DNA from 2 places in the Streptomyces glycanivorans genome. Region 1 is predicted to be linked to the other one. Evidence: riboswitches for the same ligand, from Rfam matches in the RefSeq annotation. Region 1 holds a riboswitch; the other holds the start of a gene.
The links. Region 1 has a riboswitch for S-adenosylmethionine ahead of P8A20_RS27000 (aminotransferase class V-fold PLP-dependent enzyme). Riboswitches for the same ligand answer to the same signal wherever they lie in the genome.

Region 1 (7,771 bases):
GCGGAGACCTGGGCGGCCGACTCGGCCCGCACGGTGTCGGCCTCCGCGCCGGCCTTGCGCAGAGCGGCCTCTCCCCGCTTCACCTCGCTGAGGGCGCTGCGCAGCTTGCGGTGCAGCGAGTCGGTCTCCTTGCGGGCCGCCTCCAGCTCCGAACGCAGCCGTTCGGTGTCCGCCCGGGTCTGGCCGCGGGCGCGGTCCAGCTCCTCGCGCAGCCGCTCCAGCTCGCGCCTGGTCTCCTCGTCCGCCCGCTCGGCGTGCGCCCGCTGGACCTCCTCGCCGGCCGCGGCGACCAGCTTGACCCAGCCGGCCGGCCGCAGCACGTAGGCGGCGGCGGCCACGTCGACGGGATCCGCGGCGGCGGGCGGCGCACCGGACTCGAGGGCCTCGGCCAGCTCCGGCTGGGTCTGGCCGATCCGCTCACCGATGCGCCGGCGGAACACCGGGTCGCTCTCCAGGGCGGCGGCCATCGCGTTACCCGCGAACTTGGCCCGTCTGCTCGGCGTGAAACGGGCGTACTGCCGCAGCTGGGAGGGGAGTTCGCCGACGGTCAGCCCGCCGAACGCGTCCGAGACCAGCGCCACCACCTTGTGGCGTACGCCTTCGGGCAGCGGACGGTCGAGCGACTCCGCGGTGCCGTCGGCCGCGTCGGCCGGTCCGGCGCCGCCTGTCGGCTGCTCCACCTTCCATCACCCCAATGTGTCTGTCCGCGCGGCTCCGTCAGGAGTCGGCACCAGGCCTGTCGACCAGCTCGATCTGATCCACGGCGTTGCACCAACGGCAGCGCACCGACTCGATGGTCTCACTGACCACCTCGCGCTCCTCGACACTCGACTCCCCGGCCAGGTCGAGGTGCACGTATTCCACGACCTTCGAGGAGCGCGTGACGTCGAAACGCGTGAGGTTGCCGCAGAGCGTGCAGCGCCAGCGGGTCGCGTCCGTCGGCTGGGGAACCGTCGTCATCGTTGCGTCCTCTTTCGTCGTGCGTCGAGTCTCGTGCGTGCCCAGGTCTTCGATCTCGCGGTGCGCCGTCGAACTGCGGATGTCCTGCCGCAACCCTACGGCCTTCCGCATACCTATCGGCACGGCGAGGCGCTCTGTCCCGTTCTCGGCGGGTGCGTCATGCTCTGTACATGATCGATCTGCGGGAAGTCGACTGGCGGGAGCGGGCCAGAGAGTTCGGGGCCGCGGCCGCGGCGGGCGGCGCCCCGGTCACCTACGGGCTGATGGCGTTGTGCTGTGCCGTCTTCCTGATGAGCCCGCTCTCCGGGTTCAACCCCGTCTACGGCGACGCCGACGCACTCCTGGCCGCTCAGGCCGGGTACTTCGAGCGGTGGGGAGTGATCCCCAGCGAGCTCCTGGCCGGCTCGGCCCACGCGGCGCTGACCCCTCTGACCGCGCTCTTCGTCCACGGCAGCTGGCTGCACCTGCTGGGCAACATGCTCTTCCTCTACGTCTTCGGCGCGATGGCCGAGGAACGCATGGGCCGCGTCGAGTTCACCCTCTTCTACCTCGTGTGCGGCTATTTCGCCCTGGTCGCGTACGCGGTCGTGCACGCGGACTCCGACCAGACGCTGGTCGGCGCGTCGGGGGCGATCTCCGCGGTGCTCGGAGCGTTCCTCTACCTCTTCCCCAAGGCCCGGGTCACCAGCCTGTTCCCCTTCCTCTTCTTCCTTCCGCTGCGCTTCCCCGCCTGGATCGTGCTCGTCTTCTGGTTCGTCCTCCAGTGGCTGGCGGCGCGGAGCGCGGGCAGCGGCCCGGGCGTGGCGTACCTCGCCCACGTGGCGGGTTTCGCGGCCGGGTTCCTCTACGCCTGGGTGCGGTTCCGGGGGACTAGAGTGAAGTCTCCAGCCACGGCCACCGAGGGAGAAAGCCAGCCGTGATCACCGCGATCGTGCTCATCAAGACCAGCGTGGACCGGATTCCCGAGATCGCCGAGGCCATCGCCGCGCTGGACAGCGTCAGTGAGGTCTTCTCGGTCACCGGTACGTACGACCTGATCGCCATGGTCCGGGTGGCCCGGCACGACGATCTGGCCGATGTCATCCCGGGCCGGATCAGCAAGATCCAGGGCGTCGAGGCCACGGACACCCACGTGGCCTTCCGCACCTACTCCCAGCACGACCTCGAGGCGGCCTTCGCCATCGGCCTCGACGGCTGAGACGGCTCACCGCGCGAACGGCTCCGGCCGGGGACAGGAGGCGTTTCGCCCCGTCCCCGGCCGGAGCCGTTCGCGCACCGCGTGCGATCAGACCTGCGCGGCGCCCCGGTCGGGCACGCAGCGGCCCTCCTCGGTGCGGTAGGTCCAGCGGGCACCCTTGCTCACCAGTTCACGTACGGCGCCCAGGAACCGGTCGATGTGCTCGTCCGGGGTGCCCGCGCCGAAGCTCACCCGGATGGCGTTGAGCGACCTCTCCCCCGGTGCGGCCTCCGGCGCGCCGCACTCACCCGGGTCCTGCGGCTCACTGCCCAGCAGGGTCCGCACCAGCGGGTGGGCGCAGAACAGCCCGTCGCGCACTCCGATGCCGTACTCGGCGGAGAGCGCGGCGGCGAAGTGCGAGCTGTTCCATCCCTCGACCACGAAGGAGAGGACGCCGACCCTCGGGGCGTCGTCGCCGAACAGCGAGAGCACCTTGACCTCTGGGACCTCCGCGAGGCCCTCACGGACCCGGGTCACCAGCTGCTGCTCCCGGGCGACCAGCCGGTCGAAACCGGCCTCGGTCAGCGCCTTGCAGGCGGCGGCGATGGAGTAGACGCCGATGACGTTGGGCGATCCGGCCTCGTGGCGGGCCGCGGTGGTGTGCCACTCGACGTCCACACCGCCGTCGGTGCGCCGGGCGACCTTGCGGGAGGCTCCGCCGCCCGCGAGGTACGGCTCAGCGTCCACCAGCCAGTCGGCCCGGCCCGCGAGGACACCGGAGCCGAAGGGCGCGTACAGCTTGTGGCCGGAGAAGGCGACCCAGTCGACGTCCAGCTCGGCGATGTCCACCGGGTGGTGGGGCGCCAGCTGCGCCGCGTCGAGCACGATCCGCGCACCGTGCGCGTGGGCGGCGGCGGCCAGTTCGCGCACGGGCCACAGCTCGCCCGTGACGTTGGACGCGCCGGTGACACAGACCAGCGCGGGGCCGTGAGGATCACGGGCGGCGAGGGCCTTCTCCAGTGTGGCGACCGCCTGGTCCGGGGTGCGGGGGGCGTCGAGGTAGGTCACCCGGGCGTCGCGCCAGGGCAGCAGCGACGCGTGGTGCTCGGTCTCGAACACGAACACCTGGCAGTCGGCGGGCAGCGCGGCCGCCAGCAGGTTGAGGGAGTCGGTCGTCGAGCGGGTGAAGACCACCTGGTCCTCCGCGCGGCAGCCGAGGAACTCCGCGACCGTCACCCGGCTGCTCTCGAACAGGTCGGTGGAGAGCTGCGAGAGGTATCCGGCACCGCGGTGGACGCTGCCGTAGTACGGCGCGTAGGCGGCCACGTCGTCCCACACGCGCTGCAGGGCCGGGGAGCTGGCCGCGTAGTCGAGGGCGGCATAGGTGACGTCTCCGCCCGTCACGAGCGGAACGGTGACATCAGCTCCCAGAACCGGCAGCGGTGCACAAATGGCCTGGTCGGCGGCAGCGGTGGGGACAGACATGGCGAACTCCTGTGAGAGGCAGGCGAAATCCTCGCGCCGGCGACCTGAAGGTGCGCGGCAGCGCGGGGAGAAGAAGAGAAGAAGGGTGTGCGGAGGAGGGCTCGAAGCCCTATCGCATTCGCTTGCTCACAAGAGGCTCCCTGGGACCAAGGACCCCAAGGGGTGGCATCCGACGATGCCGAGGGGCCCGCGCTTGCCACAGACCTCGCTGCCTGCGGCCTGGTCTTCACCCGGGGCACCCCGCCACGGACGGAGGGTTGCCGGACAGCGGGCCGGGGCCGTAGTCGCTGTCACTCATGACCTGCCAAGCATCCTGCCACATCACCTGGCACGCGCAAGGCGCAGTCCGCGATCCGGACTGCGCCTCGGGGTGTCGCCCGCCGGAGCCGGGCCCGCCCGATCCCGACGGGAAGACCTCAGCTCGCCTCGTAGGCCGCGTCAGGCGTTGCTGGCCGCCACCCAGCGCTCCAGCGCGCGCTTGGCCGCACCGGAGTCGATCGCGGCGGCTGCCCGCTCGATGCCTACCGCGAGCTGCTCGTTCAGGGTGCCCTCGCCCGGATCCAGCGCGACCAGCGCGGCGGCCGAGTTCAGCAGTACGGCGTCGCGTACGGGGCCGGTCTCCCCGTCGAGCAGCCGGCGGGCCACGTCGGCGTTGTACGAGGCGTCCGCTCCGCGCAGCGCCTCGACGGGAACCAGGCGGAGGCCGACGTCACGCGGGTCGAACGCCTCCTCGCGGACTGTGCCGTCGCGGACGATCCAGACCCGGGAGGTGGCCGTGGTGGTCAGTTCGTCGAGACCGTCGTCGCCCCGGAAGACGAGCGCCGAGTTTCCCCGGTCGGCCAGCACACCGGCCACGATGGGCGCCATCTTCGGGTCGGCGACGCCGATGGCCTGGGAGCGGACCCGGGCCGGGTTGGTGAGCGGGCCCAGGATGTTGAAGGTGGTCTGCGTGCCCAGTTCCTTGCGCGCCCTGGCCGCGTACCGCAGGGCGGGGTGGAACTTCACCGCGAAACAGAAGGTGATGCCCGCTTCCTCGGCCACCGCGACGACACGCTGCGGCGTCAGCTCCAGATTGACGCCGAGCTTCTCCAGCACGTCGGAGGCGCCGCTGGCCGAGGAGGAGGCCCGGCTCCCGTGCTTGACGACCTTCGCGCCCGTCCCGGCGATGACGATCGCCGACATGGTGGAGATGTTGACCGTCTTGGCCATGTCGCCGCCGGTTCCCACGATGTCCACCGTGCGGCCGGGCACCTCGATGGTGTGGGCGTGCTCGTACATGGCGCGGACCAGACCGGTGACCTCGTCGACGGTCTCGCCCTTGGCCCGCAGGGCGATGGCGAAGCCGGCGATCTGCACGTCCGTGGCCTCGCCGCTCATGATGCGGTCCATGGCCCACGCCGTCTGGTCCGTGCCGAGGTCCTCGCCGCGGAGGAGGGGGGTCAGCACGCCGGGCCAGGTGAAGTCCGCCACGCTGCCGCCGCCGTCCGGGGTCACAACGTTCATGGTCCGCTCCTGGGTCCACAGCCGGTAGAAGTACGCCTCCACCCTATCCAGCCCCGGGGGCAGCGAAGAGCCCCGTCCATCGGATGGACGGGGCTCCTGCTGTGGCGGTCAGCTCAGGTGATCAGTGGTGGCCGTGGCCGCTGGTGATCTCCTTGTACTCCTCGGCGGTGGGCTTGGCGATCTGGTTGTCCTCGCCGTAGTAGCTCTTGCTGAGCCTGGCCCGCAGCTTCTGCAGCGCCGACGGCTTGCGCTCGACACCGTTCTCGTCGACCGTCGGGCCGATCTCGTACGGCTTGTACTGCTCGTGCGCCGTGAGCGTGTGGAGCTGCTCCGGGCTGAGCGGCTCGTGGATCTCGACGAACTCACCGTGCGGCAGGCGCTTGATGGTGCCGGACTCGCGTCCGTGCAGCACCTTCTCCTTGTCGCGGCGCTGGAGGCCGAGGCAGATCCGCCGGGTGACGACGAACGCCAGCACCGGGCCGACGAAGAACGCGATCCGCACGAACCAGCTGATCGCGTTGAGCGACATGTGGAAGTGGGTCGCCCAGATGTCGTTGCCGCCGCCGATCAGCATGACGAAGTAGATCGTCACCCAGGCCACACCCAGACCCGTACGGGTGGGAGCGTTGCGCGGACGGTCCAGGATGTGGTGCTCGCGCTTGTCCCCGGTGATCCAGGACTCGATGAACGGATAGAGCGCGAGTGCCGCCAGGACCACGCCGAAGAGGACCAGCGGGATCAGCACGCCGAGGACCAGCGTGTGGCCCCAGAGGTTGATCTCCCAGCCCGGCATCACTCGGACGAAGCCTTCGGCGAAGCCCATGTACCAGTCCGGCTGGGCGCCCGTGGACACCTGGTCGGGACGGTAGGGGCCGAGCGCCCAGATCGGGTTGATCGTGGCGATCGCCGCGATGACCGAGATGAAGCCGAAGACCAGGAAGAAGAAGCCGCCGGCCTTGGCCATGTACACCGGGAGCAGCGGCATGCCGACGACGTTCTTGTTCGTCTTGCCCGGTCCCGCGAACTGCGTGTGCTTGTGGAAGAACACCAGGATGAGGTGGCCGACCACGAGGCCGAGCATGATGCCCGGCAGCAGCAGGATGTGGATCGAGTAGAACCTCGCGATGATGTCCGTGCCGGGGAACTCCCCGCCGAACAGGAACATCGAGATGTACGTACCGACGATCGGCATCGACAGGATGGCGCCCTGCGTGAAGCGCACACCCGTACCGGAGAGCAGGTCGTCCGGGAGCGAGTAGCCGGTGAACCCGGTGAACATGCCGAGGACGAACAGCAGGAAGCCGAACAGCCAGTTGATCTCACGCGGCTTGCGGTACGCACCGGTGAAGAACACCCGGAACATGTGCACGAACATGCCGGCGAGGAAGATCACCGCTGCCCAGTGGTGGATCTGCCGGACCAGCAGACCACCGCGGACGTCGAAGCTGATGTCCAGCGTCGAGGCGTAGGCCTCGGACATCCGGATGCCCTGCATCGGCTCGTACGAGCCGTGGTACACGACCTCGTTCATGCTCGGGTGGAAGAACAGCGTCAGGTACACACCCGTGAGGATGATGATGATGAAGCTGTAGAGGCAGATCTCGCCGAGCATGAAGGACCAGTGGTCCGGGAAGATCTTGCGCATGTTGGCCTTGGCCAGGCCGTAGATGCCCAGCCGGCCGTCCGCCCAGTCGGCCACCCGCTCACCGGCGGGCGCCTTGCGCTGTGTTTCCGTCGCAGTACTCATCCGCGCTCCCAGAAGGCAGGACCGACGGGCTCTTCGAAGTCACCGAGCGCCTCGAGGTTGCCCTCGCTGTTCACACCGATCCGCAGCTGCGGAAGGGCGTGACCGGCCGGACCGAAGATGACGCGGGCGCCGTCGGAGAGGTCGAAGGTGGACTGGTGGCACGGGCAGAGCACGTGATGCGTCTGCTGCTCGTACAGGCTGATCGGGCAGCCGACGTGGGTGCAGATCTTGGAGAAGGCGACGATTCCCTCGTGCGCCCACTCGCGCTCGCGCTTGTCCTTGATGTTGTCCGGCTCGATGCGGATGATCATCAGGGCGGCCTTGGCGATCTGCGACTGGAAGTCGTGCGCGTCCTCCTCCAGGCCCTCGGGCATGGCGAAGGTCAGCGAACCGACGACGACGTCCTCGGGACGCAGCGGCTCCATGGTGTTCATGTTGACCAGCTGCTTGCCCTTGGCCCACAGCGTCTTGCGGAGCTTCTTCTCCGGCAGCGGACCGAGGTCGCGCAGCAGCACCACACCGGAGAGCGGCACCAGGGCCAGCGCACCGAACATGGTGTTGCGGATCAGCTTGCGCCGTCCGAGAGCGGACTCCCGGGCGCCGTCCGCGAAGTCGGCCAGGACCTTGGCCTTGACCTCGGGCGTCGCCTCGATCGCGTGCCGGTCGTCGGCGACCTCCACGTCGGACATCAGGGTGCGCGCCCAGTGGACGGCTCCCGCGCCGATGAGGAAGAGCGCCAGTCCCAGGGTCAGACCCAGGGAGAAGTTCAGCGCGCTCACGTGGCCGAACGGCCAGATGTAGACGATCTGGTCGACCGGGAAGATGACGTACGAGGCGATGAAGCCGACCGTCGCCAGCATGGACAGCGTGAACATGAGCGCGACGGCCCGCTCGGAGCG
Region 2 (7,771 bases), 2.4 Mb from region 1:
GCCAAGGCCTTCGACGCCTTCACCGATGGCGACGTGGGCATGCTCAACGGCCACCCGACCCTGATGCAGGAGGCCGAGAAGAAGGGCGTCGAGGTCGGCATGGTCCCGCTCCCCGGGATCGACGGGCCGACGAACGGCTCGATGGGTGTCGCCGACTGGATGATGGGCTTCAAGCAGAACGGCCACCGGGTGCAGATCGGCAAGTTCCTCGACTTCGCCTACCAGGACGACAACGTGCTGGCCTTCGCCGACCAGTACGACCTGCTGCCCGTGACCAGCAGCGCCTCCACCGCGATGGAGGCCGACGACAAGCACGAGTCCCTGCACGAGTTCCTGTCGGCGCTGCCGAACTCGCAGCTCTACCCGTTCGGCAAGACGTCCTGGGCGCAGGCCAGCGAGACGATCAAGGAGAAGATCGGCTCCGCGGTCGAGCCCGGCGGGAACCCGGAGAGCATCCTCGTGGACATCGCGACCAAGGCCCGGCAGGCGGAGAGTGCGGAGTAGGGCTGCCCGGTCCGCGGCCGCGCCGGACCCTGGGTAGGTTGGTTCATATGACCGCCGCCGGCCCCACCGACCCGCTCCCCGACCAGCAGCGCGCCGTGCTGGCCCTGGAACGGCGCTCCTGGGCGGGCCCCGGTGCGAAGGAGCGGGCGATCCGGGAGGAGCTGGGGATCTCGCCGGTCCGCTACTACCAGCTGCTCAACGCGCTCCTCGACGACCGGCGGGCGCTGGAGGAGGACCCGGTCACCGTGAACCGCCTCCGACGGGTCCGCGAGGCGAGACGCGAACGCCGCTGAGCGAGGCACGGCCCTCCGCCGGGCACCGGCCCTCCGGCCGGAAGCCCCAGGGCGGACACGATCCCGTGGGAAGCGAGCCGGGCGGCGGACATCAGCCACCGGGGCAGGGAAGCCGGGCGGCGGGGAGGCCCGCCCGCTACGCTCACCCGCATGGGCAACCCGGCACACCCCCTCCCGACCCCGACCACCCAGGCCGGCCGCGAAGGCCTCGCCGCACTCCTCGCCCGCCCGGCCCGCGCGGTCGTCGCGCTGGACTTCGACGGCACGCTGGCCGACATCGTCCCTGACCCGGAGCGGTCCCGCGCCCACCCCGACGTGGTCCCGGCCCTGTCGGCCCTCGCCCCCCGGGTCGCCGCCGTCGCCGTGATCACCGGCCGCCCGGCGGACACCGCCGTGCGGTACGGCGGCTTCGCCGGGGCGGCGGGCCTCGACCACCTCGTCGTCCTCGGCCACTACGGAGCCGAACGCTGGGACGCAGTCACCGCCGCAGTCCACGCCCCCGACCCGGACCCCGGTGTGGCGGCCGTCCGGGCGGAGCTCCCCGCCGTGCTCGCGGAGGCCGGTGCCGACAGCGGCACCTGGATCGAGGAGAAGGGCGACCGCGCGGTCGCCGTGCACACCCGCCGGGCCGCCGACCCGCAGGCCGCCTTCGAGGCCCTGCGCGCCCCGCTGGCCGGACTGGCCGCCCGCCACGGCCTGATCGTCGAACCGGGCCGTCTGGTCCTGGAGTTGCGTCCGCCCGGCATGGACAAGGGCGTGGCGCTGGAGGAGTACGTCAAGGAGGTCGGCGCCGAGACGGTGCTGTACGCCGGTGACGACCTCGGCGACCTCGCCGCGTACGCCGCCGTGGAGAAGCTGCGCACCCGGGGCGTCAACGGCCTGCTGGTCTGCAGCGGCACCGAGGTCCCCGAACTGGCGGACCGCGCCGACCTGCTGCTGCCCGGCCCGGCCGCGGTGGCGGAGCTGCTCCGCTCCCTCGCCCGGCAGCTCGCAGGGGGCTAGCCCCGCAGCGCGTCCAGCTGGTCCAGGAACCACTGCTGCGGCGGCAGCGCCGTCGCAGCAGTGGCCAGGCGCTTCGAGCGGGCGCTCCGTTCGCCGGGCTCCATCGTGAGCGCCTCGTGCAGCGCCGCCGCCGTGGCCGAGACGTCGTACGGGTTGACCACGAGGGCGTCCTCGCCCAGTTCCTCGTACGCGCCCGCCTCACGGGACAGCACCAGCGCGGCGCCCTCGTCGGAGACGACCGGGACCTCCTTGGCGACCAGGTTCATGCCGTCGCGGATCGGGTTGACCAGGGCCACGTCCGCCAGCCGGTACGCCGCCAGGGAGCGGGCGAAGTCGTCGTCGACGTGGAGCAGGACCGGGGTCCAGCCCTCCGTGCCGTACTCCGCGTTGATGCCGTCGGCGACCCGCTGGACCTCGGCCGTGTAGTCGCGGTAGACCGCGAGGTCCTGCCGCGAGGGATAGGCGAAGGCGATGTGGACCACGCGCTCGCGCCACTCGGGGCGCTCGTCGAGCAGGGCGCGGTAGGCGTGCAGCCCGCGGACGATGTTCTTGGAGAGCTCCGTGCGGTCCACCCGCACGATCGTCCGGCGGTCGGCGCCGATCTGCTCCCGCAGGATCTCCATGCGCTCGTCCACGTCCGCCTCGCGCGAGCGGCGGCGAAGGAAGTCCGCGTCGGCGCCCAGTCCGTGCACCCCGATCCGGGTGTGGCCCGTGCCGCCGAGGATCTCCGTGCAGCAGCCGATGAAGGCGTCGGCCCAGCGGCGGGTCAGGAACGCGGCGCGGTCGGCGCCCAGGATGCCCTTGAGCAGCTGCTCGCCGATGTCGTCGGGCAGCAGCCGGAAGTAGTCGACGGGCGCCCAGGGGGTGTGCGAGAAGTGGCCGATCCGCAGGTCGGGGCGCAGCTCGCGCAGTATGCCGGGGACCAGGGAGAGGTGGTAGTCCTGCACCAGGACCGCGGCGCCCTCGCCCGCCTCCTCGGCCAGGGCCCGGGCGAAGGCCTGGTTGTACGCCTCGTAGGAGGCCCACTGCCGGCGGAACTCCGCGTCGAAGACGGGCTCCACCGGGGTCTGGTAGATCATGTGGTGGACGAACCAGAGCACCGAGTTCGCGATGCCGTTGTAGGCGTCGGCGTGGACCGCGGCGTCGATGTCGAGCATGCGTACGCCGGGCTCGGACACCCCGCGCCGCACCGCCTCGCGGTCGCCGTCGCTGAGGGCGGCGCACACCCACAGCTTGTCGTCGACCGCGCTGAGGCCGGAGACGAGCCCGCCGCCGCCCCGTTTCGAGTCGAGCGTGCCGTCGTCCCGCCGTGTGTACGACACCGGGCCGCGGTTGGACGCGACGAGAACCTGGGCAGCGTGCTCGGAGACCATGTACCCGAACCTAGCCCGTTCGGGAACCCTCCAAACGTGAAGTGAGCGCCGGGCCCCGGGCGAGGAACCGTTACGCCGCGTCGCGGGCCGCGTACTCCGCGATGTCCCGCATCGGCGGCCGTTCCTCGGTGTCCACCGCATGGGTGTGCGGGACGAACCCGTCGGGCCCACGGTCGAACTGGGTGATCTCCGGCCGTACGAGCGGCCCGCGGGAGAGCCGCAGCTGCGCCGTGCGGTAGATGGTGGCGGCCATCCTGCCGAGGGCCTGGCCGTCCTGATGGCGGTGCCTGCGCACGCCGACGTCCACCTGTGCCATGGCGTCCAGGCCGACCGTGTGCAGCGCGTCGACGAGCAGTCCCAGCTCCACCCCGTAACCGACGGGGAAGGGGAGCTGCTCCAGCAGGGAGCGCCGTACCGCGTACTCGCCGCCGAGCGGCTGGACGAAGCCGGCGAGCCGCGGCCAGTGCAGGTTGAGCAGCGGGCGGGCCACCAGTTCCGTCACCCGGCCGCCCTGCCCCGCGGTGTCGCCCAGCGGGCGGTCGTACATGGCCTTCACGAACTGCACCTGCGGGTCGGTCAGCAGCGGGCCGACGATCCCGGACACGAAGTCCGCGGAGAAGTCCTTCAGATCGGCGTCGACGAAGCAGACGATCTCCCCTGTGGTCACCAGCAGTGACCTCCAGAGGACCTCGCCCTTGCCGGGGAGGGCGGGTATCCGGGGGAGTACGGAGTCCCGGTGCACGACCCGGGCGCCGGCCCGACGCGCGACCTCGGCGGTCGCGTCGGTGGAGCCTGAGTCGATCACCACCAGTTCGTCGACGATCCGGACCTTCTCCATCAGCTCGCGCCGGATCTCCGACACGATCTCCCCGACCGTCGCCTCCTCGTTCAGCGCGGGCAGGACGACGCTCACGCGCGAGCGGTGCGGATCCTTCGCCCGGGCGGCCGTGAGGCGGTCGAGCGGGCGGTCGGCAGCAGACCAGGAACGCCTGGTCAGCCAGCGTTCCACCTCTTCCAGCACGGTCGATACTCCCTGTATGTGATCCATCTCGCGGTTCGGACGACTATCTCAACCGTCCAGTGCTTCGGTTACAGTCTTGAACAACGCGGATGACCCTCGCATGTCGGGGTCGGTCCGCGAATAAACGCCCGGATCCATGGTCCGGTGCCATAGCGCTCATCCAGAGGGACTGAGGGAACGGCCCGTTGAAGTCCCGGCAACCCTCCTGCCGACCGCGAGGTCACGGTGGGGAAGGTGCCAATTCCGTCTTGTGGCGAAATACGCCGCAAGGAAGATGAGGAGAAAGGGCCTCCGCCATCATGGCCGTGCAGACAGTTGCAGAGAACACCGATTCTTCCGCCGTGGACCTCGGTCCCGCCGCAGCGCTTTCCTGTCGCGAATGCGGCGAGCGTTTCGAGCTCGGCCCCATTTTCGCCTGCGCGTCCTGTTTCGGGCCGCTCGAAGTGGCGTACGACCTGCCGAGCGGCTCCCCCGAAGAGCTGAAGAAGCGCATCGCCGAGGGGCCGAACAACATCTGGCGTTACGCGCCGCTGCTGCCCGTCCCCTCCGACGTCGCGGACAAGCCCAACATCAACCCCGGCTTCACGAAGCTGGTCAAGGCCGACAACCTCGCCCGCGAGCTGGGCGTGACCGGCGGTCTGTACGTCAAGGACGACTCCGGCAACCCGACGCACTCCTTCAAGGACCGTGTCGTCGCCATCGCCGTCGAGGCGGCCCGCGCCTTCGGGTTCACCACCCTCTCCTGCTCCTCCACCGGCAACCTGGCCGGTGCGGTGGGTGCCGCCGCCGCCCGCGCCGGCTTCCGCTCCTGCGTGTTCATCCCGCACGACCTGGAGCAGGGCAAGGTCGTCATGGCCGCGGTGTACGGCGGCGAGCTCGTCGGCATCGAGGGCAACTACGACGACGTCAACCGCTTCTGCTCGGAGCTCATCGGCGACCCGCTCGGCGAGGGCTGGGGCTTCGTCAACGTCAACCTGCGGCCGTACTACGGCGAGGGCTCCAAGACCCTGGCGTACGAGATCTGCGAGCAGCTCGGCTGGCAGCTGCCCGACCAGCTCGTCATCCCGATCGCGTCCGGCTCGCAGCTCACGAAGATCGACAAGGGCCTCCAGGAGCTGATCAAGCTCGGACTCGTCGAGGACAAGCCGTACAAGATCTTCGGTGCCCAGGCCGAGGGCTGCTCCCCGGTCTCCACCGCCTTCAAGGCCGGCCACGACGTGGTGCGCCCGCAGAAGCCGAACACCATCGCCAAGTCCCTGGCGATCGGCAACCCGGCCGACGGCCCGTACGTCCTGGACATCGCCCGGCGCACCGGCGGTGCCGTGGAGGACGTGAACGACGAGCAGGTCGTCGACGCGATCAAGCTGCTGGCCCGCACCGAGGGCATCTTCGCCGAGACCGCGGGCGGGGTGACCGTCGGTGTGACGAAGAAGCTGATCGACGCCGGTCTGCTCGACCCGTCCCTGACCACCGTCGTCCTGAACACCGGCGACGGCCTGAAGACGCTCGACGCGGTCGCTCCGACGACCGGCCTGTCGGCCACGATCCGGCCCAGCCTGGACGCGTTCCGCGACGCGGGCCTCGCTGCCGCCAACTGACCACCCGAGACCAGAGGAAGGCACCCACATGAGCGTCAAGGTCCGTATCCCCACCATCCTCCGCACCTACACGGGCGGTCAGTCCGAGGTCCCGGCCGAGGGGGCGACCCTCTCCGAGGTCATCGCGTCCCTGGAGCAGAACCACCCGGGCATCGGCGCCCGCGTCCTGGACGACCAGGGCAAGCTGCGCCGCTTCGTCAACGTGTACGTCAACGACGACGACGTGCGCTTCGAGGGCGGTCTGGACGCGGCCACCCCGGACGGCGCCGGCGTCTCGATCATCCCGGCCGTCGCCGGAGGCTGACGGCGGGACGGTGCGGGCCGCTCGTCGCGGTCCGGCCGCACGGCATTCACACGATGGCCCCCTCCACGGGAAACGGAGGGGGCCATTCTGCATGGTTGAGCACGGTACAGTTGGGGAAGTCCCCGCAGTTGCCCGCGCTATCCACATATGAGAATGCGCCCTGCCGCGACAAGAAGTAGCCAAAGTACGTGAACCCCTTGAGGCATAAGTCGCCTTTGTCAGGCCCGACTTGCCCTGGAATCCAATGAATTCCCCCTATCCGTGTGGCCGCGTGTGCCCAGATTTCTCGTCCGATTGACCTGTTGCAGAGGGCAGTTGGGCAGATACATTCGGCCGCGGTCGACGCGTTCCGGCGCACGCCACCCTCTCCTGTCGGAGGGTGAGTTCTGACCCGGGTCCGCGAAGTGCGGTCTCGTGCAAGGGCCAGTAATAGGGGAGTTGGGCATGGCTCAGGGCACCGTCAAGTGGTTCAACGCGGAGAAGGGGTACGGCTTCATCGCGGTCGACGGTGGTGCGGATGTTTTCGTCCACTACAGCGCGATCCAGATGGACGGGTACCGCACCCTCGAAGAGGGTCAGCGAGTTGAATTCGAGATCTCGCAGGGCCAGAAGGGGCCCCAGGCGGACATGGTCAAGCTCGCCGTCGGCTGAGCTCGGCGCGGTCGGCCAACGACACCGTCACACACGCGAGGCCCGTACCTCCCATCGGGGGACGGGCCTCACGTGCGTCTCCGGGCGCCCGTCACGGGCCTGCGGCGGAGCCCCGAGGTTGTCCACATCCCGAAGAGGACGCTTGCACTCGAAGGGGTCGAGTGCTAATCATTGGCGTTAGCACTCTCCAGGTGAGAGTGACAGAACTTGGACCGGGCCGGTGAGGCCCGCAGGCTTGGTGGGGCAAGGAACCACCTGGCACGCTGGCCGTCCGTCGCGGGCGCCTCTCGGTCCGGAGAAATCCACCCCTGTCCGGGAGGACCACTTCACATGGCCAAGATCATCGCGTTCGACGAGGAGGCACGGCGCGGTCTCGAGCGCGGGATGAACCAGCTCGCCGACGCCGTCAAGGTCACCCTCGGCCCCAAGGGCCGTAACGTCGTCCTCGAGAAGAAGTGGGGCGCGCCCACGATCACCAACGATGGTGTTTCCATCGCCAAGGAGATCGAGCTCGAGGACCCGTACGAGAAGATCGGTGCGGAGCTGGTCAAGGAGGTCGCCAAGAAGACGGACGACGTCGCCGGCGACGGTACGACCACCGCCACCGTTCTCGCCCAGGCGCTCGTCCGCGAGGGCCTGCGCAACGTCGCCGCGGGTGCCAACCCGATGGCTCTGAAGCGTGGCATCGAGAAGGCCGTCGAGGCCGTCTCCGCCGCTCTGCTGGAGCAGGCGAAGGACGTGGAGACCAAGGAGCAGATCGCTTCGACGGCCTCCATCTCCGCTGCCGACACCGAGATCGGCGCCAAGATCGCCGAGGCTATGGACAAGGTCGGCAAGGAAGGCGTCATCACCGTCGAGGAGTCCCAGACCTTCGGTCTGGAGCTGGAACTCACCGAGGGCATGCGCTTCGACAAGGGCTACATCTCGGCCTACTTCGCCACCGACATGGAGCGTATGGAGACGTCGTTCGACGACCCGTACATCCTGATCGTCAACTCCAAGATCAGCAACGTGAAGGACCTCCT

Region 2: it holds a riboswitch for S-adenosylmethionine, as region 1 does, so the genes downstream of both, thrC (threonine synthase) here and P8A20_RS27000 (aminotransferase class V-fold PLP-dependent enzyme) in region 1, are expected to answer to the same signal.

The regions. Positions count from the first base shown of each region.
Region 1 covers NZ_CP120983.1:6,117,504-6,125,274, reverse strand. The annotation lists gene P8A20_RS27020 (NYN domain-containing protein) at 1-680, opposite strand, end outside; gene P8A20_RS27015 (hypothetical protein) at 718-960, opposite strand; gene P8A20_RS27010 (rhomboid family intramembrane serine protease) at 1,131-1,880, shown strand; gene P8A20_RS27005 (Lrp/AsnC family transcriptional regulator) at 1,877-2,158, shown strand; gene P8A20_RS27000 (aminotransferase class V-fold PLP-dependent enzyme) at 2,246-3,622, opposite strand; SAM riboswitch class IV at 3,807-3,924, opposite strand; gene trpD (anthranilate phosphoribosyltransferase) at 4,061-5,125, opposite strand; gene qcrB (cytochrome bc1 complex cytochrome b subunit) at 5,247-6,872, opposite strand; gene qcrA (cytochrome bc1 complex Rieske iron-sulfur subunit) at 6,869-7,771, opposite strand, start outside.
Region 2 covers NZ_CP120983.1:3,668,959-3,676,729, reverse strand. The annotation lists gene P8A20_RS15950 (ABC transporter substrate-binding protein) at 1-504, shown strand, start outside; gene P8A20_RS15945 (DUF3263 domain-containing protein) at 552-797, shown strand; gene otsB (trehalose-phosphatase) at 948-1,799, shown strand; gene P8A20_RS15935 (alpha,alpha-trehalose-phosphate synthase (UDP-forming)) at 1,796-3,172, opposite strand; gene P8A20_RS15930 (glucosyl-3-phosphoglycerate synthase) at 3,243-4,193, opposite strand; SAM riboswitch class I at 4,347-4,474, shown strand; gene thrC (threonine synthase) at 4,493-5,791, shown strand; gene P8A20_RS15920 (MoaD/ThiS family protein) at 5,820-6,095, shown strand; gene P8A20_RS15915 (cold-shock protein) at 6,540-6,746, shown strand; gene groL (chaperonin GroEL) at 7,077-7,771, shown strand, end outside.